4 regions of the Staphylococcus delphini genome follow, and region 4 is predicted to be linked to each of the others. Evidence: riboswitches for the same ligand, from Rfam matches in the RefSeq annotation. Region 4 holds a riboswitch; each other region holds the start of a gene.
What was found. A riboswitch is a leader RNA that binds a small molecule or an ion and turns the genes downstream of it on or off. The one in region 4 is predicted to bind S-adenosylmethionine.

Region 1 (7,959 bases), 1.4 Mb from region 4:
GAGACTCCCGAGGTAAATGAGAAAAATGGTACGTGGTCCTTTATGTTTGATAGTGCCAATGCTTAACACAGTAGCTGGCTAGGTGACGTTATCTGAGTCAGTTCAATAGGAATGTCCACTCTCCATGCACTTGTTCATGCATGATTGCCGGACGGACGAGACTCCCGAGGGATCAGTTGAACCGGAAAATCACAATGAATGGGTGCGCTGGGAATCAATAAACGGTGTTCCAAAAGCAGGATTTTCGACAGAACTCCCGCGATTTCGGCAAAATTTGGAAATCAATTTTGCTCATCGCTCGGTTCTGCTCAAATCCTAAGCGCTTTTGTCACAACCTCCCCTCAGCCCCTGGGAACGCGAGTCCAAGACGGCAATCGTATGCAAGCGACATGTTCAAAAAAAAGAAAGTAACGGCAATCGTATGCATTTGACATGTTCAAAAAAGAAAATGCGGGTAAATTCAGCACTATTCATTAAAAATTTACATAAGCTCTATGACATGCACAATACTCTGAAAAAACTCCGACTTCACAGCACCAATCGCATTTCGAACAATGTATAGCAGGCATACAAAGCATCATATATGTTGAATTATGCTTACTAAAAACAAGCATTTTAAATAATAATTTGTTATATTTAAATTAATTTGAACGAGGAGGTTTAATGATGATTAAATTTTATCAATATCCAAACTGCACAACTTGTAAAAAAGCAGCCAAGTTTTTAACAGATAATGGCGTGAGCTTTGAACCTATTGATATTACACAACATACACCGACAAAAGAAGAGTTTCGTCAAATCATTGAAAAATCAGATTTAGAAATTAAAAAATTCTTCAACACGCACGGTGCAAAATATAAGGAACTGAATTTAAAAGATCGATTAGGTGAGATGAGTGATGAAGAAAAATTAGAATTACTCGCATCTGATGGCATGTTAGTGAAAAGACCACTTGCGGTTTCGGGTGATACGGTAACAGTTGGTTTTAAAGAAGCCGACTATCGTGACATTTGGGTGTCATAAAATAGTTGATTGAACCGTTGCAATGTGTCATGATTAACTTGTAACCGTAATCATTAAATAGGAGGGGATTCAAGTGGCAGTGCCAAGTGGATTAAAATATTCAAAAGAACATGAATGGGTAAAAGTTGAAGGAAATACTGCAATCATTGGTATTACTGACTTTGCGCAAAGCGAACTTGGGGATATCGTTTTCGTTGAGCTTCCAGAAGTTGAAGACGAATTAACAGAAGGTGAAACTTTTGGTAGTGTAGAATCTGTTAAAACAGTATCTGAGTTATATTCTCCAGTTTCTGGTAAAGTCGTTGCAGTGAATGAAAACTTAGAAGATGCACCAGAAGCAGTGAACGAATCACCATACGAGGAAGCTTGGATGGTTAAAGTTGAATTAAAAGACGAAAGTGAACTAGACGCATTATTAGATGCAGCTGGTTACGAAAAAATGATCGGCGAATAATATCATAATGAGAACTCCTGGGTAATTTAATTATCAAGGAGTTTTTTATACTCAAATATTTTTTAGAAGGTGAAGACCATGACGATGATCCATAAGGTTATTGTTGTTGAAGGGAAATCTGATAAAAAACGTGTTCAAGAGGTGTTGTTGGAACCTGTCGAAATCATTTGTACACATGGCACGATGGGAATCGAAAAGTTAGACAATATGATTGAATATTTGTATGATAAACAAGTCTACATTTTAGTTGATGCAGATGCAGAAGGTCGTCGCATTCGCAAATGGTTTACGACATATTTGAGTGAAAGTACTGATATTTTCATAGATACAAAATATAGTGAAGTTGCCCGTTGTCCCCGCGATTACCTCTCAAATGTATTGCAGCATTTTGACTTTAAAGTGAAGCAAGACTTTTATGTAAAAGGGAAGTATTCATATGAAGAGTGTTTCAAAGCAATTGAACAATATATCTGAGCATTTTAATCAACGTGTGCATCTGATTTTTGGTTATACACCGATGTGTGGCACATGTAAAATGTCAGAACGTATGCTAGATATCGCGAATGAAATCACCCAGTTACCGATTGTGAAGTTAGACTTGAATTATCACGCTGAGTGGAGTCAAGAAAAAGCAATTCAATCGGTCCCTATTTTAATGATCATGCGCTACGATCAAGAAGTAGAGCGCATCTATGCATTTCATTCCGTGCCTTATTTGTTAGAAAAATTAAAAAAAGTCATTGACGACAGTGAGTGACGATGATAATATAATAATCAATCGAATAGTCAGAAAACTCTTATCCAGAGTGGTGGAGGGATGTGCCCTATGAAGCCCGGCAACCGTCTATATTTAGAAATGGTGCCAATTCACATAAAGTAACGATTTACTTTTGAAGATGAGAGAAAAGCGTCCATATTTATGCTTTCTCTTTTTTCTTTAAAAGGGGAAAGCATTTTTTTTTCGAAAATTTTTAAAGTAGCAACACAGGGGAGGAACAGTATGATCACGCTTAAAAATATAGTGAAAAAGTACGAAAGCAAGACGAAATCTGTTACTGCTGTAGATGGTGTCAATCTTGAAATTGGGAAAGGCAAGATTTATGGCATCATTGGATTTTCAGGTGCAGGTAAAAGTACTTTAGTCCGTTTATTTAATTATTTAGAAAAACCAACGTCAGGTGAAGTAATTATTGGCGGTGATAACATTGGGCAATTAAGTCCAGCTGAACTACGTCAAAAACGTCAAAAAGTGAGTATGATTTTCCAACATTTCAATTTGTTGTGGTCAAGAACTGTACTCGATAACATCATTTTTCCACTTGAAATTGCGGGTGTGCCTAAAAGCCAAGCGAAAGCACAAGCATTAGAATTAGTGTCTCGCGTTGGGCTACAAGGGAGAGAACATGCGTATCCATCCGAATTATCAGGGGGACAAAAGCAACGTGTCGGTATCGCGCGTGCACTCGCTAACGATCCAGAAGTATTGTTGTGTGATGAAGCGACAAGTGCGTTGGACCCACAAACAACAGATGAAATTTTGGATTTATTACTACAACTCAAAAACGAGAAAAACTTAACAATTATTATGATTACACATGAAATGCACGTCATTCGTCGTATTTGTGATGAAGTTGCAGTCATGGAAAATGGTCGTGTGATTGAAGAAGGCAAAGTGTCACACATTTTCGAGCATCCACAACATCAAGTGACACGTCGATTCGTTCAAGATGATTTGAAACCGAGTGATGACAGTGAAGATTTAGCGCAAACCTTTAAATTAGGCAAAGATGAAGTGTTGGCTAAACTCATTTTTTCTGGTGAGAATACGACGCATCCAGTGGTGTCACACTTAACGCAAACACACGGGATTTCAGTGAATATTTTAGAAGGCAATATTAAGCATTCTAAAACGGGCACATTAGGTTATTTATTAGTGCACATTGAACAGTTTTCGAGCATTAACTTTGATCAAATTCAAGCAGAGTTAAAAGCACAAAATGTTGAGATAGAGGTGGTCAGTCATGGGTAAAAGTTTTAGCGAAATCTTGCAAGAAATGATTACAATGCCGAATGTACGTTGGCCAGATGTATGGGAAGCAACGTACGAAACATTGTATATGACCATCATCTCGACAGCATTTTCGTTCGTGTTAGGTCTGATCCTAGGTGTCATTTTGTTTTTAACATCGAAAAGCGAATCCAAAATCGGTCGTGTCTTTTATAGCATTGTATCGTTTGTGGTGAACTTATTCAGAGCGATTCCATTTATCATTTTAATCTTGCTCTTAATTCCGTTCACAAGTTTAGTGCTCGGTACGATTAGTGGTCCGACAGGTGCGTTACCTGCATTGATTATCGGTGCTTCACCATTCTATGGACGCTTAGTTGAGATTGCGTTGAAAGAAATTGATAAAGGTGTCATCGAAGCGGCACGTTCAATGGGGGCAACAACTTGGAACATTATTCTTAAAGTGTTAATTCCAGAGTCATTGCCGGCACTCATTTCAGGGATTACTGTGACAGCAATTGCGTTAGTAGGATCGACTGCGGTTGCCGGAGTTATCGGTGCTGGAGGATTAGGTAACCTTGCTTATCTGACAGGTTTCACACGTAACCAAAATGACGTGATTTTAGTTTCAACGATTTTAATTTTAATTTTAGTATTTTTAATTCAATTTCTTGGGGATTGGATTACAAATAGAATTGATAAACGCTAATGATTAAGGAGAATGTGGAATGAAAAGAATTTTATCGATTATTGTTATTTTAGCTTTAGCCATTGGACTTGCTGCGTGTGGAAATAAAACAGCAGATAAAAAAGATGATAAGAAAATTGTCGTAGGGGCATCACCAGCGCCACATGCAGAAATTTTAGAACAAGCGAAACCATTATTGAAAGATAAAGGTTACGATTTAGAAATTAAAACAATTAACGATTACACAACGCCAAACAAATTATTAGATGCTGGAGAATTAGATGCAAACTTCTTCCAACATACACCATATTTAGACACTGAGAAAAAAGAAAAAGGCTACAAAATCGAGTCTGCAGGTGACGTTCATATCGAACCAATGGCTGTCTACTCACACAAATATAAAAGCTTAAAAGATTTACCAGATGGTGCAGAAATTTTCGTTTCTAACAACCCAGCTGAACAAGGTCGTTTCTTAAAATTCTTTGTAGATGCAGGCTTAATTAAAATTAAAGATGGCGTTAAAATCCAAAATGCAACATTTGACGACATTGTAGAAAATAAAAAGAACATCAAATTTAATAGCAAACAAGCTGCAGAATTTTTACCAAAAACGTTCCAAAATGATGAAGGTGATGCTGTGATCATCAACTCTAACTTTGCGATCGAACAAAAATTAAACCCTCAAAAAGATTCAATTGCTGTTGAAAAAGGGGAAGACAACCCTTATGCAAACTTAATCGCTGTTAAAGAGGGCCATAAAGACGATGCGAAAATTAAAGCGTTAATGGAAGTTTTACATTCTAAAGAGATTAAAGATTTCATTAAGAAAAAGTATGACGGTGCTGTATTACCTGTAGAATAAGGTGCATCGCCCTGAGGTATGATTTGAAATAAAAATAAGATGTGGTGTGATCAGGTGAAAGTCAGTTAAAAGGCTTCACTATCACACCACATTCATTATAACGAAGATGAACAGAATACGAGGGGAGCGTATGATACATATGAGAAAATTATCAGTATTTTTAACGGCAATGGTGGCATTAGTGCTCGTTTTAGCAGCATGTGGTAAAGGAAGCAATGAAAGCGACAGTAAAAAAATTGTTGTAGCAGCGACACCAACACCGCATGGGCAAGTTGTGAAAAAGGCTGCTGAGATTATGAAGAAAAAAGGCTATGACGTTGAAGTGCGTGAAGTCAATGACTATAAAATTCCGAATAAACTGTTAGACAAAGGTGATGTCGATGCGAACATGTTCCAACACGTTCCTTATTTAAAAGCTGAACAAAAGTCGCACGGTTATCAAATTGAAGAAGTCGGCAAAGTATTAACGACACCAATGGCTGTTTATAGTAAAAAACATAAAAGTTTAAAAGACTTGCCAGATGGCGCTAAAATTTATATTTCAAATAACCCAGCTGAGGAAGGCCGTTTCTTATCATTTTTCGTTAAAGCGGGATTAATTAAGATTAAAGATGGTGTGAAAATTGAAGATGCAAAGTTAGATGACATTGTGGAAAACAAAAAGCATCTTGAGTTCGATAACCAACAAGGAGCGGAATTCTTACCAAAAACGTACAACAATAATGAAGGGGATGCGGTGATTATGAACTCCAATTACGCAATTGATAATGGTTTGAAGCCATTGAAGGATTCGATTGCGGTTGAAGACGAGTCATCTCCATTTGCGAATATTTTAGCTGTTCAAAAAGGACATAAAAATGATGAAAAATATCAGGAGTTATTGAAGGCATTACAGTCAGATGAAGTGCGTGATTATATTAATAAAGAGTTTGATGGTGCTGTCATTCCTGCGAAGTAATGTTTGGGTTCACATTTTATATATAATGCATTTGAGAAATATGCCTATTACTTAAAACGGGTGGCGTTTCCTGAGGTGCTGAAGTCTTAACTGAATCCAGAGCTTGGTTTAATTTGTAGTTTTATATAAGCTGGATTGAATTTTCGACTTCGGCAAAATAACTTGGGGGCCTCGCTCGTTTTATCCATTTGAATTCAAAGTCTGTGAATTGATGAAGGAAGGACGTGAAAATTTTTAGAAAATAAAAAATATAGGAAAAACAGCATTTTCATTCCGCCATTTTCCTACATTTTATAACCGCCATTTACAATACATAAGGCCCCCCTTTTTACCATCTGATTTTTTGAATTTTTTCAAATAAACTTTCAAACATATTTTTGTAATTATTAGCACCTATGCTATCACAAAACTTTATGTGTAGGACTATAGCATTTTCGATATTATTACTAGGACTTTTTAGATAGGTTTCGAAAAGTTTAAATAATTTAACCATATAAAGTTCAAAGAAATTATTTTCTTTTACGCTAATGTTATAAGCCATACTTAACCATTTATTAAAATGTATTCTATCGTTACGTTCAATTGCGATAACTAATGCATTTACTATTATTCTTACTTGATCATTCCCATAAGGCCTTAAATCTTCAAACTTGGTAAATCTTTTCAAACATTTTGATAGAAGTATATCAATTAATTCTATATCAAATATATACATACAATTAGAAAAAATTGTCAATTCATATTTTGTCCAATATTCTGCGTCTATTAGATAACGAGATATATTTTGACATTTAATAGAATTTTCAATATTAAGAATTTTATTAATCCTAGAATCAACTACTTCAAGTAAATGACTTCTTTTAGGTTCTGAAAATTGAATACTTATAATCTTAGTCATTGATTTTAAAGATGAAACATCCTTTTTTATTGTGAAATGATCAAGTGTTTCTAATACTTTCATTGTTTTATTAGAGCATCCATTTTCATGTATTATTAAAAATTCTTCCGGTGTTATATTGAGCCTATCAAGTAAAGAAAAAAAATTAGTGATACTTGTATCCATTCTATTATTTACGTATTTGTAATAAGCACTCCTAGTGAAAATATTTTCACACAATGAAGTAACAGGAATGTTTTTGTTTTTACGAATTATTTCTATTGTAGCACCAAACATAATATCCCCCCTAAAAGTGTAAACTTTAGTTTACATTATACAATATTATAGTTTGGTTGCGTATAACATAGTGTACAAGGAACAGAGATGGGGGGATTAATATGTTTCACTTATTATTTAAAGCAGCAATAGATTTTTTAGTACTATGTAGTGTATGGCTAGGTATTTACTAATCTCAATATGTGGTGATCTTTATGAAAATAAGTTTAATAATGAGTGTTAGGAATAAATCTCTTTTAGTACTTTTAATAATATTACTTGCATCAACATTAACTGGCACTTTCATTCAGTTTTTAAAAGGGTACATATTCCAAAATGCAATTGAATTGAAATTCAGCCATATGAGTCTATTTATTATATTTTTGGGCTTAACAATACTTTTTGAAGTGTTGCTATATTATATTGAATGGTTGTATGAAAACAAATTGATTAAAGAAGCTTTGGCTAAACAAAAAATTAGTGTTGGGAAAACAATACTTAATTTAAAGCATTACAAAGACATAGAAAATATTAAGGAAAATAATTTGAATAAACTGACAAATATTATTGATAGTTTAGAATATAGTTACTATAAGGCATTTTTTGATGTACTGTACTTATTATTTAGAGTACTATTTGTATCGGTTGCGCTTATATATATCAACATTTATGTCGGACTTATTGTGATCCTAATGATGTTTCTTCCATTATTAATCACAAAAATATTTAAAAATAAACTTGCTCACTTAGAAGAGAAATTGTATGAACAAAAAGGTGTGAATTTAAAATTTTATAAAAACTTGATGGATAATT
Region 2 (7,959 bases), 800 kb from region 4:
AAATGATGGTACCACAATTAGTGAATGCTAAAGCGATGTACGGTACAGGTCAATTGCCTAAATTTGAAGAAGATCTGTTTAAAGTAGAAAAAGAAGGCTTATACACAATTCCAACTGCTGAAGTGCCTTTGACAAACTACTATAGAGACGAAATTGTACAGCCGGGTGTCTTACCAGCTAAGTTTACAGGTCAATCAGCATGTTTCAGAAGTGAAGCAGGATCAGCTGGCCGTGATACACGTGGCTTAATCCGTCTTCACCAATTCAATAAAGTTGAAATGGTACGTATCGAAAAACCTGAAGATTCTTGGGATGCTTTAGAAGAAATGACATCAAATGCAGAAGCAATTCTTGAAGCATTGAATTTACCATACCGTCGCGTGATTTTATGTACAGGGGATATTGGTTTCGGTGCAAGTAAAACTTATGACTTAGAAGTATGGTTACCAAGCTACAATGACTATAAAGAGATTAGTTCATGTTCAAACTGTGTAGATTTCCAAGCGCGTCGTGCCAACATCCGTTTCAAACGTGATAAAGATGCCAAACCTGAATATGCACATACGTTAAATGGTTCAGGTTTAGCAGTAGGTCGTACGTTTGCGGCGATTGTAGAGAACTATCAAAATGAAGATGGTACGATTACAGTGCCTGAAGCGTTAGTCCCATTCATGGGTGGTCAAACAGTCATTAAACCACTGTAAAATGAAAATGGACGTTACGAACAACCAAATAAAGAATAGCTGAAATCAAATCAGGAGCTCGGATTTTCATTATTCGAGCTCCTGATTTTTTAGCATGTGAAGCGGGTAGGGGAGGGTAAAAAGTAATTAAAATAACAAAAGAAGACGCACCTCATTACCCGTTATCTTAATATTCTCAAATCTATATAAACGCCTTTTTATCGGTGTTTTTACACGGTAGGGTAGACTTAGGGTTGTATAAGGTAAGACTGACCTGATAGCGTAATAACATATGTTGTACTATAATAAGAATAATTTTCAAGGGGGTGAGTCTCAATGTCTTACACTACATTTAAACAAGGCATCCGCGATTGTCTCCCTACTGTACTAGGCTATGCTGGGGTAGGCTTTTCATTTGGAATTGTGAGTGTCGCATCAGGATTCAACATTTTAGAAATATTACTGCTCTCTTTACTCGTTTATGCAGGGGCAGCGCAATTTATTATTATCGCACTCATTGCCGTACAAACGCCGATCTGGGTCATTGTACTCACTGCGATGATTGTCAATAGCCGTATGTTTTTATTAAGCATGACATTGGCGCCAAATTTCAAACATGATCATTTTATACATAGGGTAGGGGTAGGGTCTTTGTTGACGGATGAAACATTTGCTGTTGCGATCACGCCTTATTCGAAAGGACACACGATAACATATCAGTGGATGTATGGCTTAAATTTACTGGCCTACTTATTTTGGGCATTGGTTACTGTGCTCGGTGGATTGTTAGGTGACTTCTTCCAACATCCAGAAGTATTTGGCTTGGACTACGCGATTACAGCGATGTTTATCTTTTTAGCAATTTCACAATTTGAAGGTATTACGAAATCGAAATTACGGGTCTATCTCTACTTAGTTGCAATCGTCATTGTTATGATGTTGCTACTCAGTCTATTTTTACCTTCGTATTTAGCAATCTTACTTGCATCGACTTTAAGTGCGACGATAGGGATGGTGATTGACCGATGAGCATGTACGTATTTTGGACGATCTTTTTAGCAGGACTGGGCACTTTACTCATCAGAATCACACCTTTTGTCATGATTTCACGTATGGAACTGTCTGACAAGGTGCTCAAATGGCTGACGTTTATTCCAATTACATTATTTACTGCGTTAGTGGTCGATGGATTCATTCAGCAACAAGAAGGCGTGATGGGTTATACATTGAATTGGAACTTTATCATCGCGCTCATTCCGACACTTATCATTGCTTTTTGGACGAGGAGTTTAACGATAACAGTTATTGTCGGTATGGTCAGTGTGGCATTGTTGAGAATTATCGGATTATTCTAACAATCATTTGCATACGTGATAGGTTTACGGTATGATTAAAGACACAACATAACTTTATTAAAAATAAGCTTATTAAGAGAAGTTGAGGGATTTGGCCCAGTGACACTTCAGCAACCACTTATCGTTATAAGTACGGTGCTACAACCAACCACGTCATGTGGATGATAAGTTCATTTAAAAACTGACTTACAAACGTTGTATAGCCGTCAAAGGTTGTACAACGTTTTTAATTTTTAGAGGGAGGGCAGACTAAAATGGTGAATTATCGTGTGGACACATTAGTATTAGGTGCATTTACGACAGAATCAGGTGAAACGATTGAAAATTTGAAACTTCGGTATGAATATGTAGGTTATCCTGGTCAGCCACTCGTCGTCGTATGTCATGCGTTGACAGGCAACCATCTCACTTATGGTACAGAAGACAATCCAGGGTGGTGGCGAGAAATTATTGACGGGGGGTATATGCCAGTTCACGATTACCAGTTTCTGACATTTAACGTGATTGGCAGTCCATTTGGGTCGAGTTCTCGTTTAACAGATCCAAACTTTCCACAAAAGCTCACTATGCGAGATATTGTGCGTGCGCTCGAAAAAGGCATTGAAGCACTCGGTCATCAAACAATCGACATTCTCATCGGCGGTTCTTTAGGTGGCATGCAAGTGATGGAGCTCCTCTACAATCAAAAATTTGAAGTGAAAAAGGCGGTCATTTTAGCAGCTACTGAAAAGACGTCTTCTTATAGTAGGGCGTTTAATGAAATAGCGAGACAAGCCATTCATTTAGCAGGAGAAGAAGGGTTAAGTATCGCGCGACAACTCGGCTTTTTAACGTACCGGTCCTCTAAAAGTTATGACGCCCGCTTCACACCTGATGAAGTCGTGTTATATCAAAAGCATCAAGGTGATAAATTTAAAGAACAGTTTGATTTACAATGTTATTTAACACTTCTCGATGTGTTAGACAGTCATGACATTCACCATGGTAGAGATGATGTCGCAAACGTATTCCAATCATTAGACACGAAAGTACTCACGCTCGGCTTTACAGATGACTTGTTGTATCCAGATGACCAAGTCGCTGCGTTAGGCTGTTATTTCAAATATCATCGCCATTTCTTTGTGCCTGATAATGTAGGGCATGATGGCTTTTTATTGAATTTTAATGATTGGGCGCCGTACCTTTATCATTTCCTAAAAGTTTCACGATTTAGACGCTAACTTTAGACGAAAACGTTACATTTTTGTTATAATTGCGTCAACTAAGAATACTAGACAAGAAGCTATATTTTAGGGATAATAGCTAAAATATAGCTTTTCTAATGTGTTCAAGAAAGTGACGTTTTGTAATTCAATTGTAAGACGCGTGAAATCATGTGGCGCAAATTGTATTGATATTACAAAGCCTGTAAAATAGAATTTATAGACTATAATAGTTTGGAAGTGGCGTCTTTGTTTTCGAAAATTAATCCTAAAGCAACCCTAATCAGCATTGTGGCGTTGTTAGCGGTGACTTTAGTTATACATGTTATGCCTGGATTAGCAATCATTTTGGCATGCTTTAGTTTAATCCCAGGTATCGTTTTATGGTACCAATCTAAGCATTCGTTTGGCTTAGTCGCACTTATTGCGATTATTCTCTCAACGCTCACAGGCAACGTTTTTGTGATGACATTTTTAATCATTATTTTAGTTTTAAGTATGGTCATCAGTCAGTTATTAATCCAACGTGCATCTAAAGAGCGCATCTTATATTTAACGACATTCGTGGCAAGTGTTTTAACATTAAGTGCAATCATGATTTTACAAACTTTGAAAAAAATCCCGTATGCTGACGACTTATTGCAACCGTATCGTGCAATCATGCATCAAGCTGCAGAGTTAGAAAATTTAGATCAACAAGCGCAAGAGATTTTAAACAATTCGATTCAACAACTTGCAATACAGCTGCCAGGGATGATTGTAGTAGCGATTGCCATTTATGCGTTCATTACATTACTTATCATTTTCCCGATTTTACGTAAGTTCAAAGTGGCAACACCTGTATTTCGCCCACTATTTTTCTGGCAAATGAAGCGTTCAGTTTTCATTATGTATGCATTGGCATTATTAACAACGATTACAACACAACCTGCCACTACGCCGAACAGCATTGGCATTAATTTCCAAATCGTTTTAGGTTTCTTATTAGTGATTCAAGGTTTAAGTTTTATTCATTTCTTTGCATCTATTAAAAGAATGCCCGGCGCGTTAAAAGTGATTTTAGTGATTGTCGGTGTACTATTTTATCCAATGACACGCCTCATTGGTTTACTCGATTTGGGATTGAATTTAAAACGTATGATAAAAAACGATAAGAGGTGACAAGATGAATCGTCATTCAATGAAGAAAGCGTTGATCGTACCTTTTTTAGTGATTACCGTTACAGCAATCATCATTGTAGGTCTATCCTTTTTCTTTAATCAGTGGCTTGCGTTTATCGCTGCTATTCTGTTATTTGTCATGCTCATTATCAGTGTCTTCATTTTTAGACGTTTCTATCGTTATTTAGATCGTTATTTAGATGATTTGAGTGGCAAAATATCAGTAGGTAGTGATCGTGCAGTCAAAACGATGCCACTAGGTTTGATTGTGTTAAATGAAAATGATCAAATTGAGTGGGTCAACCCTTTCATGTCAGAGCGGATTGAAAGGAATGTCATTTCAGATTCGATCAATGAAGTGTACCCGAATATTTTAAAGCAACTCGAAAAAGCAAAAGAAATTGAAATAGCCGATGGTGCATATGCCTATCGTGTCCGTTATTCAGAAAAAGAACACATTTTGTATTTTATAGATATGACGGAAGAAGCAACCATCCAACAAGCGTACGATGATCAACAGCCGATTATTGCGACATTATTTTTAGATAACTATGATGAAATTACGCAAAATATGAATGATACGCAACGTTCTGAAATCAACTCGATGGTGACACGTGTCATTAGTCGTTGGGCACAAGAACATAATGTGTATTTCAAGCGTTACAGTTCCGATCAATTTATTGCTTATTTGAATCGTCGTATTTTACGTGAATTAGAAGAGACAAAGTTTGATATTTTAAGCCAGCTTCGTGAAAAAAGTGTCGGTTATCGTGCACAACTCACTTTAAGTATCGGTGTCGGTGAAGGCTCAGAAAACTTAATTGACTTGGGTGAATTGTCACAATCTGGTCTTGATCTTGCGTTAGGGCGTGGTGGTGACCAAGTTGCGATTAAAAATATGAATGGCAACGTCCGTTTTTACGGCGGTAAGACTGACCCGATGGAAAAACGTACCCGTGTGAGAGCGCGTGTCATTTCCCATGCGCTGAAAGACATCTTATTAGAAGGCGACAAAGTCATCGTCATGGGACATAAGCGCCCAGACCTAGATGCGATTGGTGCGGCGATTGGTGTCACACGATTTGCGATGATGAACAATCTGGAAGCCTACATCGTGTTAAATGAGTCTGACATCGACCCTACATTACGTCGTGTGATGGATGAAATCGATGAAAAGCCTGAATTGAAAGAGCGCTTTGTGACGTCCGATGATGCATGGAATATGATGACATCTCGTACAACACTTGTCGTCGTTGATACGCATAAACCGGAAATGGTCATTGACGAGAACATTTTAAATAAAGCCAATCGTAAAGTGGTCATTGATCATCACCGTCGTGGCGAAAGCTTTATCTCAAGTCCGTTACTCGTCTACATGGAGCCATATGCAAGCTCTACCGCAGAACTCGTGACGGAGCTACTTGAGTATCAACCGACTGAACAACGCTTAACACGCTTAGAATCGACGGTCATGTATGCAGGTATCATCGTCGATACACGTAACTTTACATTGCGTACGGGCTCACGTACATTTGATGCAGCAAGTTATCTCCGTGCGCATGGGGCCGATACGATTTTAACGCAACATTTCTTAAAAGATGATATTGAGACGTATATTAACCGTTCAGAGTTGATTCGTACGGTGAAATTACAAGAGAACGGTATCGCCATCGCACATGGTCCAGACGATAAAATCTATCATCCTGTGACTGTGGCCCAAGCAGCAGATGAATTGTTGAGTCTTGATGGTGTGGAAGCGGCGTATGTCGTTGCCCGTCGTGAAGAAAATCTCGTCGGTATGTCTGCCCGCTCACTTGGCGAATTCAACGTCCAACTCACTATGGAAGCATTGGGCGGTGGCGGTCATCTCACAAACGCTGCAACACAACTAGAGGGCGTGACTGTTGAAGCGGCTATCGAAAAATTACAACAAGCGATTAATGAACAATTGGATAGGAGTGACGAATCATGAAAGTGATTTTTACACAAGATGTTAAAGGTAAAGGTAAACAAGGTGAAGTTAAAGACGTACCGGTGGGTTATGCGAACAACTTCTTAATCAAAAATGGTTATGCTGTTGAAGCAACTCCGGGGAACTTGAAACAGTTAGAACAAAAAAATAAACGTATTGAAAAAGACAAACAACAAGAGCTTGAAGATGCAAAAGCGTTAAAAGAACGTTTAGCAGCGCTTGAAGTTGAAGTAAAAGCGAAATCGGGTGAAGGCGGTAAATTGTTCGGTTCTATTAGTACGAAACAAATCGCTGAAGCATTGAAAGCACAACATGATATTAAGATTGATAAACGTAAAATGGAATTGCCACACGGTATTCACGCGTTAGGTTATACCAACGTGCCTGTGAAACTGCATAAAGAGGTTGAAGGTACGATTCGTGTGCATACTGTAGAGCAATAATGATAGGATTGTGAGGAAAGCTGGTGCAGAGGTCACCGGCTTTTTTCATACATCATTTGGAATACTATAGAGAAAGTGCGAGTTAAAAAGGATTTGATCAAATGGAAAATATAGAAAAAGAATTAAAAAGGTATGTGTGGGTTTATATCATATCTATCATTCCAATGTCTTTCGTTATCAAGTTTTTACCTAAAGATAGCCTGTTTGAAGTGATCATGTCTTTGATTATTGTGGTGCTATCTTCTATTGGATTGTCCACTGTGGTGATTTACATCTTATATTTGAGAAAGAAAAGGAAGTCATAAAGCGTACGATACTTATGTTAAATTCATGAATCTTAAGGCACGTGAGCATATCAGCCATTTACATTTTTGAGCATGCTGAATCGTGTATTGTGATTCGGTTTAGGTTATTATAGAATATGTTAAGTATATGTCATGAAAGTGAGGAGGTCATTGGCATGGATGAAATGTATGAACATAATCGAATGCCACACAGTCATGAGGCGGAACAATCTGTACTGGGGGCGATTTTTCTCGACCCAGAATTGATGTCGTCCACGCAAGAAATTTTGTTGCCCGAATCATTTTATCGTGGTGCGCATCAGCATATTTTCCGTGCGATGATGGACCTGAATGAAGATGGCAAAGATATTGATATTGTGACTGTTTTGGATAGACTCACACAAGAAGGGGTCGTGAATGAAGCAGGAGGTCCCCAATATCTTGCTGAAATTACATCGAATGTACCGACAACGCGAAATATTCAATACTACACAGACGTGGTGTTCAAAAATGCGGTCAAACGTAAGCTCATTCACACTGCGGATAGTATTGCGAACGATGGTTATAACGATGAATTAGATTTAGATACCGTGCTGAACGATGCAGAACGTCGTATCTTGGAACTGTCTTCTACACGCGAGAGTGACGGTTTTAAAGATATTCGTGATGTATTAGGACAAGTTTATGATAATGCGGAACAATTGGATCAAAATAGTGGTCAAACACCGGGGATTCCTACAGGTTACCGCGATTTAGACCAGATGACAGCAGGCTTTAACCGTAATGATCTCATTATTTTAGCGGCGCGACCTTCTGTAGGTAAGACTGCCTTCGCTCTTAATATTGCGCAAAAAGTAGC
Region 3 (7,959 bases), 400 kb from region 4:
GTGATTAAAGCTTTTAAAAGTCCAGCTCACCAACCACCAATTTCTCTTAATAAAGTGAAGTCAGTTTTGCAAAAGTTACCGAGTCTTGCTGATGAAGTATCGGAAACATTAAATGAATTACTTGAAAAGGGAAGGGTATGTGATCTTTCGAGTAAAAAAAATTTAGTAGATCCCAAAGACCCTTATGATGTTCTAAAAACACCTTTAGGGCATTTTTGGTTAGAGTTAAATAATCAGCCCATTCAAATGTCTATTAATGCTATATATCCGAAACGAAATACGATACTTTTTGTTGAAGGTGTTTACCAGATAAAACCTTACAGTCATGAATTTGAGGATTTTCAACACCTCAAAATTTGTACAGATGTCAATATTAGAAAAGCCAGATACATTGACCGATTTGGAGACAATATAAATGACGGTGCTCGTTGGCAAATAGGAAAATATGAATTGGGAATAGCGGCACGAGTTACAGAATGTGTAAAAAGTGATGTAAAAGCAATTGCTATGAAAATACCTTATTATTTTAAATGGAATAAAAAGCATAAGGAAATGTATGGATTTACAGTTGTTTGGCAATATTACAAGTCGGATATCAATCACAACTTTTTTTGGCACTTTTATTGGTTTTAGAATGATTTAAGTACATTGCTACGATTTGATGTAATAAAAAGGGGGGTATGTGATATTCTAGGTCGCGTCAGTGCTTCATAAGAATAGATAGGTACTAAAACAGCTCAGTTTCAACCAAATAAAAAGTAGTGTCATCTCTTGTTGAACAAGAAATGAACACTACTTTTTTTCATGCTATTTTATTGATTAACCTTTAAATCCACCAGCTTCTTCTAATTGTTGTGCTTCTTCGCCAAATTTTTTGAAGTTTTCTTTAAAGCGACTGACAAGGTTTTGTGCTTGTTCTTCGTATGCAGCTGGATCTGTCCACGCATTTTTAGGTTGTAAAATCGTTGTTGGGACATCTTCAATTTCAGTTGGAATCGATAAACCGAAAATGTCGTCTTTTTCAAATGTAGCTGTTTTTAATTTACCGTTAATTGCGTCATTGACCATTTTACGTGTGTATTTTAATTGGATGCGGTTACCGACGCCATATTGGCCACCTGTCCAACCTGTGTTGACAAGATATACATCTACATCGTGTTTGTCGATTAAGTCTCCTAACAATTCAGCGTAGACTTCTGCACGTAATGGTAAGAATGGTGCACCAAAACATGTTGAGAATGATGGTTGTGGCTCTGTAATACCACGTTCTGTACCTGCTAACTTAGATGTAAAACCACTTAAGAAATGATACATCGCTTGGTCTTTATCTAATTTTGAAATCGGTGGCAGTACGCCGAACGCATCTGCTGTTAAGAAAATAATCGTATTTGGATGTGATGCTTTGGAAGGTAACACAATGTTATCAATATAGTTGATCGGATATGCGGCACGTGTATTTTCAGTATATTTGTTGTCATCAAAATCAATGTGACCGTGCGTATCAACGACTAAGTTTTCGAGCACAGTACCATAACGGATGGCGTCAAAAATTTGTGGTTCTTTTTCAGCTGAAAGATTAATGGCTTTCGCATAGCAACCGCCTTCGATATTAAAGACACCATTTTCATTCCAACCGTGCTCATCATCACCGATTAATTTACGATTTGGATCCGCTGAAAGTGTCGTTTTACCTGTACCAGAAAGGCCGAAGAATAATGCGACGTCTCCTTTATTTCCTACATTAGCAGAGCAGTGCATACTCATAATACCTTGTTGTGGCAATAAATAGTTCATGATAGAGAACACGGATTTTTTCATTTCTCCAGCGTATTCTGTACCACCGATTAAAATGATTTTATGTTTGAATGAAATGATGACAAATGTTTCAGAACGTGTGCCGTCTACTTCAGGATCAGCTTTAAATCGCGGTGCAGAAATAATGGTAAAATCCGCTTTAATTTTGGATGCTTCTTCTTTTGAAGTTGGCTTAATAAATAAGTTTTGAGCAAATAGATTATGCCATGCAAATTCGTTGATGACTGTGAGTTTTAGTTGTGATTCTTGGTCGCTACCTGCATAGCCATTGAATACGAACAATTCGTCTCTTTCGTCTAAGTACTTCACAACTTTATTATAAAGATTCAAGAATTTCTCTTCTGAAATCGGTTGGTTAATCGCTCCCCAATCGATATCGTCTTTAACTTGCGGATTATCAACAATAAATTTATCTTTTGGAGAACGCCCCGTATATTCTCCGGTTTTTGCGTTGATTGCACCTAATTCTGTCAGTTCGGCTTCATTTCTTTTTAAAATTTTGTTGTACAATTCAGTCGTTGTGAGTTGAAAATGTGAACTCGGCTTGTTAGCTACTGTTTCAATCGCATGTTTGTCGAATGACATGATAATATCCCTCCAAAGTAATTTCGGCAATGTAAGCCTTTACAATTCAAGAGTATAACATATTCGTTAAATAATCCCTACTCAATTAAGAAAAAAATTAAGATAAAATAAAGAAAGTAAAGTAATGTTACACCAAAGTAGAAAAATAAATGTAAATGACAAAGGTATTTCTAACATCATTTTGAAAAGACCAGTAAGATGAAATTGACATCACCCATAAAGTTTTGTAATATGATTTTAACGGATTCTCTTATCCTGAGTGGTGGAGGGACATGGACCCAATGAAACCCAGCAACCTCTTTTAACGAAGAAAGGTGCCAAACCGTTTGCAGACACAATACTTGTCTGAACGATAAGAGCGAATGGACGTTAGAGCCTTCACTCTATTTTATAGTGTTGAAAGGCTCTTTTTTATTGAGCTCAGATAGAGAATGTTCGTAATACATAATAAAAAGGAGTTTACTATGACATATAACAGACGTTTATTCACTTCAGAATCAGTTACTGAAGGTCATCCAGATAAAATTGCAGACCAAATTTCAGATGCAATTTTAGATGAAATTTTAAAAGGAGATCCGAATGCGCGTGTAGCTTGTGAGACGACGGTTACGACAGGGATGGCTTTAATCGTTGGTGAAATTACGACGTCAACTTATGTTGATATTCCAAAAGTCGTTCGTGAAACTGTCAAAGAAATTGGTTATACACGTGCAAAATACGGCTATGACTACAAAACGATGTCAGTGTTAACAGCGATTGATGAACAATCACCTGACATTGCACAAGGGGTCGACCGTGCGTTAGAATACCGTGAAGCAGGAAACGAAGAAGTATTAAACACAGGTGCCGGTGACCAAGGCTTAATGTTTGGTTTCGCGACGAATGAAACAGACACATTCATGCCATTACCGATTGACTTGTCACATAAATTGTCGAAACGTTTATCAGAAGTACGTAAAAACGGTACTTTAGATTATTTACGTCCAGATGGAAAAGTCCAAGTGACTGTGGAATATGATGAAAACAATCAACCGAAACGCATTGATACGATAGTGATATCAACGCAGCATCATGAAGAAATTGAACTTGAAAAAATCCAAAATGACATTAAAACATTTGTCATTTATCCAACTGTAGATGAACAACTGTTAGATGAAGAAACAAAATTTTTCATTAATCCTACAGGTCGTTTCGTCATTGGTGGGCCACAAGGGGACGCAGGTCTAACGGGTCGTAAAATTATAGTCGACACGTATGGTGGCTATGCACGTCATGGTGGCGGTGCATTCTCTGGTAAGGATCCGACAAAAGTAGACCGTTCAGCTGCGTATGCGGCACGTTATGTGGCTAAAAACATTGTAGCAGCTCACTTCGCTGACAAATGTGAAGTTCAATTGGCTTATGCGATTGGAGTAGCACAACCTGTTTCGATTGCTATTGATACATTTGGTACAGGTAAAGTAAGCGAAAATGTGTTAATCGAAGCGGTAAGACAAAACTTTGATTTACGCCCAGCAGGTATTATTCAAATGTTAGATTTACAAAAGCCAATTTATAAACAAACTGCGGCGTACGGTCACTTTGGTCGTAACGATGTACAATTGCCATGGGAACGTACAGATAAAATTGAAGTTTTACAAGAAACAGTGAAGACATTAAAATAAATTTCTTGATGATAACTATCGCTAATTTTATAGTTATTTAATATAATAGAAATAACTGTAGAAAAGTGATAAAGGAAGGTATTGCTCATGACACAATTTGGTCCAATGGAAATCGGCCTCATTGCTGCGATTGTTGTAGCAGCATTATTCTTTATTTTGTTCTTAGTGGCATTGAAAAGCAAAAAGAAGGCGAAAGAAACTTATGCGAATCAATATCAAACAAAACAAGATAAATTAACACACGAACATCAAGAAGAACTTGAAAAAGTCCGCATCGACAAGAAAAAAGCTGAAACACGTCATAAAGAAGAATACGAAACAATGGTATCTTCTAAAAACAGAGAAATCGATGCACTGAAACTATTCTCTAAAAATCATAGTGAATACGTGACAGATATGCGTTTACTTGGCATTCGTGAGCGTTTAGTCAAAGAAAAGAGAATCCGTCCAGAAGATATGCATATCATGGCGAATATCTTTTTACCGACGAATGATTTAGAAGACATTACACGTGTCAGTCATCTCGTTTTAACACGCACAGGCCTTTATGTAATTGATTCAGAATTGTTAAAAGGGCATGTTTATCAAGGCATCAGTCAACAGCAGTTTTCTGACAATCCAATGATGGAACAAGTGTTTAAAACGTTGAACTTAAGCCCACAATCGCCGCAAACCGTTGTGTTAGATCAAAGCGACGCATCTCACAATGCATTGTCAGTGGTAGATTACACAAACCGTTTAGCGCATGTGGAAGCGTTAGCTGTGAAGTTACAACACGAGTTGGATTTGAAATATACACCAACACCGATTTTATATTTCAATCCGCGTCATGAAGATGATGTCACAATTTCAAATTATGCGTCACAAGGTGTTACAAAAGTATTGGTAGGTCCGGAACAGTTGAATGAGTTTTTCAATCGCTTTGTGTTCCACGGACGTATTCAGTATGATGTGAACGATTTACAAAATATTATGGACGAAATTGAATCATTTAATTAAATATCCTTAGGGCTGGAGTGTGATCTCCGGCTCTTTTTATTTTGTTTGGGTGGGTGATATTCTATATTTTAGGTTGTATTGATTGCGCAATAACGCCACGATTCGATACGATAGGGTTAGATTACAAAGGAGCGATGACATATGAAACATGTAACATTTTACAATGGCAATCAAATGCCGCAAGTGGGTTTAGGCGTCTTTCGAGTTGAAAACAATGATACTGCAAAAGAAGCGGTTAAACATGCGATTAAAAGTGGTTACCGTAGTATTGATACTGCGATGATTTACCAAAATGAAGAAAAAGTGGGCGAGGGGATTCGCGAAGCTTTAGCGGAAACGGATTTAACGCGCGAAGATTTGTTTATTACGTCAAAATTATGGTTATCTGATTACGGTCGTGAAAATGTTGCAGCGGCTTATCAGGCTTCATTAGACCGCCTAGGACTCGACTACTTAGATTTGTATTTAGTGCATTGGCCAGGTTTAGATGAAGATGTCATGATTGATACGTGGAAAGGGATGGAAGATCTATATCACGATCAAAAAGTGAAAAATATCGGTGTAAGTAACTTTAATGTAGAACATTTGGATAAGTTATTAGCAACTTCACGGATTAAACCGGTCATTAACCAAGTGGAATTCCACCCATATTTAACGCAAAAACGTTTACGCGTATATTTAGAAGCGCAAAATATCCATATGGAATCTTGGTCACCATTAATGAACGCACAAATTTTAGAAGATGATACTGTGAAGCAAGTGGCTGCTGAAGTCGGTAAGTCACCAGCACAAGTGATTATTCGTTGGAACGTGCAACATGGTGTTGTGACAATTCCGAAGTCAATCACACCAAGTCGTATTGAAGAGAATTTAAACGTATTTGACTTTGAATTATCGCTGGGCCAAATGGAAGCTTTAGATGGATTGAATGAAGATCGTCGCATTGGCCCTGATCCATTACATTTTGATGGAAAGTAATGGTCGACATTTTTTCGTCAATATTAATTTTTGATATATTAAACATACTAAGATTAGCTGTGAAGAAATTTATGACGATAGATTTCTTCACAGCTATTTTTTATAGTTGTAGAGAGAAGTAGATCGAGCAGCTCCGTGGATCTTTGAATCCGTAAAATAAACTGATCAGCTTTACTCTCCTTTTGAAATTCGATTGAAGTATGTTGGGTTCTAGAAACCGTGTATAGGAAAATGAAATGAAAAAGGCTAAGTAAAGTTAAAATCTTCTCAATTCAATAAAGAAAGGTATGATTTTTATCAACTGTTTAGGCATTGATGTAAGTAAGTCAGAAAGTGTGGTCGCACATTATAAGGATGAAGTTTTGGTTAAAGAATTGGTCATTCAAAATAATCAAAATGGCTATCGTCATCTTGAAAATTATATCAAGCATCTTGATTCCCTATTTATCCTCTTTGAATCAACAGGTATTTATTCAAGGGGCATGAAACGCTTCTGTACAGTTCACAAAATAGATTACTTAGAAATGAATCCCCTAGAAGCCAAGTTCAAAATGAGTTCATTAAGATCATGGAAAACAGATAAATCAGACGCACATAAACTTGCACTTCTTGCCTTTAGAATGAAAGATTCAAAGGTACAACGTCAGTCCGAAGAGATATACTTTGAACTGAGAGAACGTGCACGCTTTCACTTAGAAATGGAGACGAACCAAAATCGTCTCAAAGTTGAGTTAGTCGAAACACTACATCAAACATTTCCAGGGTTAGAAAAGTTATTTACTAACAGATATTCAAAAATCGCATTAAATATAGCTAAAACATTCCCTCATCCTGATTATGTAAGCATGTTGTCTGATGATGAATTAGTCGAAAAAGTGCTTCATTCAACTGATAAAGGCATTTCAGTTAATAAAGCTCACAAGTATGTCCAAAAATTAATTGAGATCAAGAATAATACTTTTCCGAATGTGGACAAGTCTTCTTTTCTCATAAAAAAAGTCCAATACCTATGTGACAAACTGCTTATTGCGATAGAAGAAAAGAAAGTATTTGATCAGGAAATGATTGATCTAGCAAAAAATACGACTGAGTTTGAAAACATTATTTCAATTCCTGGCATCGGAGAACTCACAGCTGCATTGCTTATTGGGGAGCTTGGTGATATTAGAAATTTTAAAACAAATAAACAATTGAATGCATTTGTAGGTATTGATATTAAACGGTATCAATCAGGAACTTCAAAAAGTAGGGATACGATCAACAAAAGAGGAAATAAAAAAGCAAGACGTTTATTGTACTTAATCATTATGAACATTATTAGGGGAAGAAATCATTATCAAAGCCATATTGTGGATTATTATTACAAATTAAGAGAGCAGCCTCATGGGAAACCCCACAAGACTGCCGTAATAGCGAGTATCAATCGCTTATTAAAGACCATTCACTACTTGATAGTCAATGATAAATTATATGATTATCAGAAAGCACCACACTAACGAAACCATATAATCATATACATCATAACACCTTATTCAAAAAAGTAAAAATTGGACGGTTTAGTTCAGTAATGTCATTTTTAATTAACACGCCCTTGACAAATCGTAGGATAAGGAGCTGAGACATTAAGATTCCTCAGCTCCTTTACTATATTTTGTTGTGTATACCGAGGGATGGGGCTTGAAAAAATTAAGCCTCAATCCATTCATAGGTTGATGGTTCATTAATGACTTTAGAACAGTCGGAAAATGATGGCTAATGGGATAAAAATTGATGCTATTGTTTTCTTGATTTCATAAACTTGCCCTCAGTTTCGCTGTATTTCATATAAGATTGTCCAGAGGGCTGAGACTCCTGAGGGATCAGCTGGTCCGGAAAATCCAATTCGGCTACCACGAAATGTACACTATAATCAAGCCGA
Region 4 (7,959 bases):
GTTATGCTTTTAATCATTTCATCCCACATCTTAATTAAAAAAGGCTGAGATATTGTCATCTCAGCCTCTCATCATGAAACGGTTTGCCATATGCCTTATACTTACATCTTTTAAGTGACAACTCCCAAAATCAGTTGTTTCGCGATGTAATGCGCATTATCACTTCTAAAACGTTAATTCATTGGCGAGTTTTTGCGCTGAGACGATGGTACCGACTACGCCTGGTTTTACATCAATTGCGACATAACGATTGTCATCACGCAACTCATCCAACCAGTCCGCAAACACTTCGCCTTCTACATCAATCAATTCAAACGTTTCGAAATCTTCTTCCGCTACTTTTTCAGCACGTTTACGCAAGCTCCAAACTGGCATAAAATGCGACTGATCAAAGTTGTCGTTTTCATCATAAACAATCATAAATTGATGGTCGTCTTTTTGACTCAAACCATAAACGGTATCTGTTTTCGCCACATCTTGCACAAATTCACGAATACGAATGTTGTCTAGATCTGTCATCAAATCATTTGTGGCTTCTACAATTTTAATTTCATGGCCTTCTGCATCATTCGTCACGTTGACCAATGCTTCATCTTCTTCATCAAACATTTCGTCTAATTCATAAGTCGCAAAACGGTCAATATCCATTGTTTTAATTTTGTCGTATTCAATATTCAAATTTTCTAAATACGCTTTGGCTAACGATTCACGTGTCCAAAAGCAAAATAACAATTTGTCATTATAACGGTGCTTAATCATTTTTTTATCTTTGACTGCTATAAAAAATTGTTCGTTTGTAAGTATATCTTTATAAAAACGCTCATTCTTGTATGACATGACTCTGCTCCTTTTCCAATCAAAATCACTGACAAATATAAACGAGACATCGCTATTCGTCAAATTTCGATGGTATGTTCTCTTTCAACTATAACATACCTCAGTGGATCGTGTTTTATAAGCCTGCACGCGCTATAAATTGTTTTTCATACGCCTCGATTTGTTCTGGACTGTCGGCATGCCAAATACACCCAAATCTTGAATTGACGTGTTCCGATTCATACCAATCCCCATCATAGTAGGACAGTGGATAAAGGACGCCTTGTTCCACGAAATGACGGACCGCCTCGAAAAAGCGCTCGTTGTCACCGTTCGCAAAATAACTGTAAAATTTGTGATGCGGCCCTGTGAGTGTATCTTTGAGCAACAACATGCTTGTCGATCCGTTTTGTCTAAAATTCAAATCAATGGCATACACATCGCCCTGTTGATCGACGAGTAAATCAAAGCCTGCAATGCCGATAAATCCTTTTTTCACAGCGATGTCCATAAATTCATAACCCGCTTGGATCACTTGTTCTGGTACATCGATCGCATTAATGTTGCCGTTATAAAAGCCATATGCATTCGTCAATTGCTTGGCAGAACCTAAGTACACGATACCGTCTTCGGGGTGCCACGCAAATTGGACACAATAGTTATCGACAGCTTCGATACATTGTTCGATGATTAACGTGTCTGTCGCTGCTTCTGCTTGTTCAACACGTGCGATGGCTTTCTCCAAATCTTCCTCGTTATAACAAATCATGACGCCGTACCCCCCTGCTGTCGGCAAGTCGTCTCCTGGTTTAATAACGAGTGGCAATTCCCATTGTCGGACTGCTGTTTTGAAATCTTGAAATGCGACAATTTCACGCTCAGGTATATATTGGCCACCTGTCCATTTCGGAATGAATGACTTATTGTTTAAGTCTTTGAATAACTGTTTGTCCATCGCATAGTGCTTCGCGTCAACAATATTATCTCCATGGACATATTGGAAATAAATTAAACGTGATTGCTCTTCTGTCAGTTGTTTTAATGTGTATTCATAGCTTTCTTGGTCGTGAAACGTAATGACATTTTCTGGAATGTCTCGCCCTATGAGTTGGAATAACTGTTGTAATTTGTCAGTGACACTCGCTTCGTGCACGATGACTGGCAATTGTGCAATTAGTAATTCACGCCCTGTTAAAAAGTTGGATTGATGTTCATCTGGTGCGAGCCAAGGATTCGAAACATATGAGGGTCTAGACGTGTAAACGATGTTCGTGTCATAAATTTCTCCCATGGTTAATTGACTTCGATATTGAATATTGTGTACCATTTTGTCATTTCTCCCTTTTATGTTGATGCTCCTTTTGTATCTCTGCTAATAACGTTTGATCTTGTATTAATTTAGCCCCCATTAATGCGATCATTTTCGCGCCTTTAATGAGTGCTTCATCCCCCATTGGACTAGCGGCTGCTTCACGAAAACGGTGGGTATGACCGACTAAACTTCTTGGTCCAATTTTGACGTGTGGATGAATCGTTGGCACGACATGACTGACATTCCCCGTATCAGTCGAACCGTAACCAAAATCATCATGACTGACTTCTTCACCGAGTTCCGTGGCATAATGCTCAAATAATTGATCTAGCAACGGTGATTTAATGAATTCATTCACGCCATTTTGAATCGGTTCAAATTCAAAATCACATCCTGTTTGTATCGCCGCACCACGCGCAATATCATGCACTCTTGAAGTGAGGACATCTAAGTCTTTTCTTGTCGTAGCACGTGTGTAAAAGCGCGCATGCGTAAAGTCAGGAATAATGTTCGCTGCTTGACCGCCATCTAAAATGACCCCATGCACACGTTCAGTCTTTTTAATGTGTTGACGGAGTTGTGCGACCCCATTAAAATAGCTCAACATCGCATCTAAAGCGTTGCGTGCTTCTTCAGCATTTTCTGAAGCGTGCGCACTTTGGCCGTAAAATTTAATATCTAGTACGTCTACAGCAAGTGTTGGAATGGTCGGATACGTTTCATTACCCGGATGGATCATTAAAGCAATATCGACGTCATCAAAGAGCCCTTCTCGTACGTATGATGCCTTCGCACTCCCATTTTCGCCACCTTCTTCTGCCGGACAACCGAATAGAATGACTTTACCGCCAATGTCATCTACCACTTGTTTTAATGCAACCGCTGCTAACATACTTGATGTGCCAATAATATTATGACCGCACGCATGCCCTAAACCTGGCAATGCATCATATTCAGCGAGATAACTAATAGTCGGTCCCTCAATTTCCGAATCATATGTCGCAATAAAGCCTGTAGAATGTCCTGCAATGTCGCGCTCAATCTCAAAATGATGTTCCTTCAAATTTTCAATCAGCAAACGTGATGCAAAAATTTCTTCGTTACCGAGTTCCGGACGTCCGTGAATTTGATGACTCATATCTATATAAGCCCATCTATGTTGATCGATATAATCTAAAATACGTTGCTCTACCGTTGTCACCGTGTTACTCCTCCTTAAACAAAAAATGTTATCCCCATTTACATCCAACACAAACATTGATAAGTGTGACTGATGTATATATGTGATAACACCTCTGCCTTCATTTATCTTTCAGCATTTACACTGTTGGAATTCGCACCTTTATCGCCGTACGATGAGGTTGCTGGGTTTCATCGGGCCAATTCCCTCCACCACTCTTGATAAATATTGATTCAATTTTGTAATTATTTTAACGAATTTTCTGCACTTTGTCATGTTATTTTTAACACTCTTCAAAATTTTCATACTATATTTCACCCTTTTTGCATCACATTTTCATTTCGAGACGCCTTTATGCTGTGTCACAAAAAAATTTTTTAAAGCCTTAATCCCTATTAAACGACTCGTAATAATAGGTTTAAAGCTCCTTTCCCTATTATATCGGCATGTGAACACTTTGTCGTCCCCTTTCATCTTGATTGGAATATGTTAAAATGGATTTAAACATGAAGGAGGTCATACCAATGCCAAAAATGAACGTTGAAAGTTTTAACTTAGATCATACGAAAGTGGTCGCGCCATATATTCGTCTTGCGGGTAAAATTCAAGGGCTCAATGGAGATGACATTTACAAATATGATATTCGCTTCAAACAACCGAACAAAGAACATATGGAAATGCCTGGACTCCATTCTTTAGAACATTTAATGGCTGAAAATATTCGTAACCATTCAGACAAGGTTGTCGATTTAAGTCCAATGGGATGCCAAACAGGGTTCTACGTCTCTTTCATTAACCATACCGATTATGATGATGTGTTAAACATTGTCGAACAAACGTTACAAGATGTTTTAGCCGCTGAAGAAGTCCCTGCGTGCAATGAAGTTCAATGCGGTTGGGCTGCTTCACACTCATTAGAAGGTGCAAAAGAAATCGCCCAAGTCTTTTTAGATCAACGTGACCAATGGCATGACGTCTTTGGTACAGGTAAATAAGCATTCAAAAAACCGAGCAACGACACGACTTTCACTGTGTGGTTCCTCGGTTTATTTTTACTATAATTTTTTAATGATATACATAAGTACAAATTGCATTGGGAGACGTCCATATCTCACAGTATCCGATAATGGTTTGTCACCTAACGGCAATTTTTTACGTGCCATATAAATGTTGGCTGGAAAAACGGCGAGTAAAAATGCATTAATCCAATTTTTCAATGCGTCTGACGGGCGTCGTAACACTAACAACGCACCGATCACAATTTCGCAAACGCCTGTCACAAGTACAGCTGTTTTACGTAAAGGTAAATACGCTGGCACAATATTTCTAAATTGGCGCTCTTTCGTAAAATGCAAGACACCAATGGCCATAAATTCGAGACCTAATACGATTCTACCTAATTGTTTCATCCTATCATCCTTTATTCAGTAATGATTGTATGAATAAGCTGTGGTTGTTCTGCGTGGTCTGAAATCGTAATGTTATCATACAATTTTTGTTTAACTTGTTCTACATCTTCACTATTCGCATAAATCGTCAATAATGATTCGCCTTCTTCAACACGATCACCGACTTTTTTGTTCAATACAAGACCTACCGCTAAGTCAATGACATCTTCTTTTGTTTGACGACCTGCACCTAACATCATGGAAGCAATACCGATTTCATTGGCAATCATTTCTGAAACAACACCGCTACGTTTGGCCGGTAATTCAAATTGATATTGTGCTGTTGGTAATTTTGATGGATCATCGACAACAGATGCGTCTCCACCTTGGTTGCTTAAGAACGTTTTGAATTTTTCAAGTGCCTTACCGTTATCAATCACTTCTTGTAACATACCACGTGCTTCATCTAAATCTTTCGCTTTTTGAGCAAGTACGACCATTTGAGAACCTAAAGTTAAGACAAGTTCTGTTAAATCTTCAGGCCCTTCACCTTTCAACGTATCGATCGCTTCTTGTAATTCGAGCGCGTTACCAATCGCACGACCGAGTGGCTGGCTCATATCAGAAATAATCGCCATCGTTTGACGTCCAACTTGGTTACCAATTTTAACCATGGCATGTGCCAATTGTTCAGCATCTTCAACCGTTTTCATAAATGCGCCGTTACCTGTTTTAACGTCTAATACGATCGCGTCAGCACCGGCAGCAATTTTTTTACTCATAATGGATGACGCAATTAATGGAATAGAGTTCACTGTCGCTGTGACGTCACGAAGCGCATAAATCTTTTTGTCTGCTGGTGTTAAATTACCTGTTTGACCGATAACCGCTACTTTATCTTCATTCACTAACTTTACGAACTCTTCTTCTGAAATTTCAACGTGGAAGCCTTCTACTGATTCTAATTTATCAATCGTGCCACCCGTATGACCTAACCCACGACCGCTCATTTTCGCAACTGGCACATCTAATGCGGCAACTAATGGCGCAAGAACAAGTGTCGTTGTATCACCTACACCACCTGTTGAGTGCTTGTCGACTTTAATCCCTTCAATGTTAGAAAGGTCGATTTGGTCACCTGATTCCACCATTGCCATCGTTAAGTATGCACGTTCTTCATCAGTCATATCTTGGAAAAAAATTGCCATTGCTAAACTAGACATTTGATAATCAGGAATGTCATCATTTGTATAACCATTGACAACAAATTCAATTTCTTCTTTCGTTAATGCATGTCCATCCCTTTTTTTAGCAATAATATCCACCATTCTCATGGCTATTCCCTCTTTTCTATATCATTTTATAGTTACCATATTGTTGTATACGCTTTTATTATATACGAATGACTCCGATTGGTGAAACGAAAGCATTCCTCATGATTTGTCAATGCATCAACTTTTATTCATGCATTCCCTTCAAAACTTCGTCGACATTTAACGATACATCTGTTATCTTTAAAGTGATAATAACGAATTAAGGAGATGTTTTAGATGACTCAAGGCACACCACACATTCAACCTAATGGTAAAAAAATTGCAAAAACAGTCTTAATGCCAGGTGATCCATTACGTGCAAAGTTTATTGCTGAAAACTTTTTAGAAAACGTTGAGCAATTTAACGACGTACGTAACATGTTTGGCTATACAGGTACATATAAAGGAAAAGAAATCTCTGTTATGGGATCAGGTATGGGGATTCCAAGTATCGGTATTTATTCATATGAGCTATACAATTTCTTTGATGTAGACACAATTATTCGTATCGGTTCTTGTGGCGCAATGCAAGAAGATATTCAACTTTACGATATTATTATTGGTCAAGGTGCATCAACCAACTCAGATTACGTTGATCAATTCCAAATTCCAGGTCACTTCTCACCACTCGCTGACTTTGATTTAGTTGTGAAAGCGAAAGAAAAAGCAGATGAAATTGGTGCGCGTGCCCACGTAGGTAACATTTTATCTTCTGACACATTCTACAATGCGAACCCAGACTTCAACCAAAAATGGATTGAAATGGGCATTTTAGGTGTTGAAATGGAATCTGCAGGTTTATATTTAAATGCGACTAAAGCAGGTAAAAAAGCATTAGGTATTTTCACAGTAAGTGACCATTTACTTCGCGATGAAGCAACAACAGCAGAAGAGCGTCAAAATTCATTCACACAAATGATGGAAGTCGCATTAGAAATCGCTGAATAATGATGAAAAAAGCCACCTGACATAAACATGTAGGTGGTTTTTTTATGACTCAATTTTGTTTCAGACGTTTTTTTATCGACAAAAAGATGCATTCGTTTTATTAATTATAGATGACTATGATGTACTCACGCTTCGAGCTGATTATGAATCATTATTTTTGTAACAGACACCCCGTAAACAGAAATAAAAAAAGACCCGATAACCATGAAAGCCATTATCGGGGTTTTTACTAGTTTAGTTATTCTTTTGTAGGCACTTGGGTTTGTTTAAAAAAAGACTGTTCATAGGTATTGGCTTTGGCCCAAGTCGTTTTCCACATTTTATCACGGTTATCCGCAAACAATTGATAACCTAAATTACGCAACGGTTTTGGAACGAGCCACAGTAATGCAGCTAACCACTTATAACCATCTAACGTAAAAATCAATTTCGCAATCGCTGTAGATTGAAATGTGAGATGGTCCCCTTCTTGGAGTACCACACTATTATAATCCAACACTTCAGGGTGCGCTTTTTTCAACGCCTCCCCTGCTGTGCTTTTTAACGGCACAAACTGATAACTTCTAGAAAGTCCATGACGTATTAACCAAATGGCATAATTATAACAATAAATACAACGATCATCGTAATAAACGATTGGCATATCATCACCTCTTTCTAGTTATTATACCCGTTTTTCATTTCATATATCATTTTCAGTGTTTGCTTAATTTGTTGCTTCTTGTTGTTGATAATACGTTTTTTCAGCTGGTGACAATTTAATAATTTTAAAACCTGTAAAGCCGTAAATAATCGAAATAATTGGCACAATAAAGTTCAATATCGCAAATGGTCCGTATTGACTGACAGAAACGCCTAATGTCGTAAAGATAAACACACCACACGTATTCCAAGGGACAAATACAGATGTCAACGTTCCTCCATCTTCTAATGCACGTGACAAATTTTTAGGGTGGAGTCCTTTATCAATAAATGTTGAGACATACATCCGAGACGGCACGA

Region 1: linked by a shared signal. The riboswitch ahead of EL101_RS10465 (methionine ABC transporter ATP-binding protein) and the one ahead of EL101_RS03650 (M20 family metallopeptidase) in region 4 are both predicted to bind S-adenosylmethionine.
Region 2: linked by a shared signal. The riboswitch ahead of metX (homoserine O-acetyltransferase MetX) and the one ahead of EL101_RS03650 (M20 family metallopeptidase) in region 4 are both predicted to bind S-adenosylmethionine.
Region 3: linked by a shared signal. The riboswitch ahead of metK (methionine adenosyltransferase) and the one ahead of EL101_RS03650 (M20 family metallopeptidase) in region 4 are both predicted to bind S-adenosylmethionine.

The regions. Positions count from the first base shown of each region.
Region 1 covers NZ_LR134263.1:2,227,125-2,235,083, reverse strand. Annotated here, with positions in the region: gene EL101_RS10485 (arsenate reductase family protein) at 667-1,023, shown strand; gene gcvH (glycine cleavage system protein GcvH) at 1,097-1,477, shown strand; gene EL101_RS10475 (toprim domain-containing protein) at 1,556-1,951, shown strand; gene EL101_RS10470 (thioredoxin family protein) at 1,914-2,234, shown strand; SAM riboswitch class I at 2,272-2,380, shown strand; gene EL101_RS10465 (methionine ABC transporter ATP-binding protein) at 2,478-3,506, shown strand; gene EL101_RS10460 (methionine ABC transporter permease) at 3,499-4,194, shown strand; gene EL101_RS10455 (MetQ/NlpA family ABC transporter substrate-binding protein) at 4,214-5,035, shown strand; gene EL101_RS10450 (MetQ/NlpA family ABC transporter substrate-binding protein) at 5,175-5,993, shown strand; gene EL101_RS10445 (Rgg family transcriptional regulator) at 6,322-7,167, opposite strand; gene EL101_RS10440 (ATP-binding cassette domain-containing protein) at 7,362-7,959, shown strand, end outside.
Region 2 covers NZ_LR134263.1:13,527-21,485, forward strand. Annotated here, with positions in the region: gene serS (serine--tRNA ligase) at 1-704, shown strand, start outside; gene EL101_RS00055 (AzlC family ABC transporter permease) at 1,020-1,712, shown strand; gene EL101_RS00060 (AzlD domain-containing protein) at 1,709-2,038, shown strand; SAM riboswitch class I at 2,105-2,209, shown strand; gene metX (homoserine O-acetyltransferase MetX) at 2,293-3,258, shown strand; gene EL101_RS00070 (DUF2232 domain-containing protein) at 3,490-4,401, shown strand; gene EL101_RS00075 (DHH family phosphoesterase) at 4,406-6,373, shown strand; gene rplI (50S ribosomal protein L9) at 6,370-6,816, shown strand; gene EL101_RS13380 (DUF6007 family protein) at 6,918-7,121, shown strand; gene dnaB (replicative DNA helicase) at 7,277-7,959, shown strand, end outside.
Region 3 covers NZ_LR134263.1:1,216,245-1,224,203, forward strand. Annotated here, with positions in the region: gene EL101_RS05815 (hypothetical protein) at 1-633, shown strand, start outside; gene pckA (phosphoenolpyruvate carboxykinase (ATP)) at 820-2,400, opposite strand; SAM riboswitch class I at 2,648-2,759, shown strand; gene metK (methionine adenosyltransferase) at 2,865-4,064, shown strand; gene EL101_RS05830 (NERD domain-containing protein) at 4,152-5,063, shown strand; gene EL101_RS05835 (aldo/keto reductase) at 5,205-6,041, shown strand; gene EL101_RS05840 (IS110 family RNA-guided transposase) at 6,338-7,537, shown strand.
Region 4 covers NZ_LR134263.1:813,201-821,159, reverse strand. Annotated here, with positions in the region: gene EL101_RS03660 (DUF2750 domain-containing protein) at 166-837, opposite strand; gene ldmS (L-aspartate--L-methionine ligase LdmS) at 953-2,143, opposite strand; gene EL101_RS03650 (M20 family metallopeptidase) at 2,148-3,266, opposite strand; SAM riboswitch class I at 3,431-3,536, opposite strand; gene EL101_RS03645 (S-ribosylhomocysteine lyase) at 3,833-4,303, shown strand; gene EL101_RS03640 (DoxX family protein) at 4,364-4,717, opposite strand; gene EL101_RS03635 (pyrimidine-nucleoside phosphorylase) at 4,729-6,030, opposite strand; gene deoD (purine-nucleoside phosphorylase) at 6,247-6,957, shown strand; gene EL101_RS03625 (thiol-disulfide oxidoreductase DCC family protein) at 7,196-7,600, opposite strand; gene nhaC (Na+/H+ antiporter NhaC) at 7,664-7,959, opposite strand, start outside.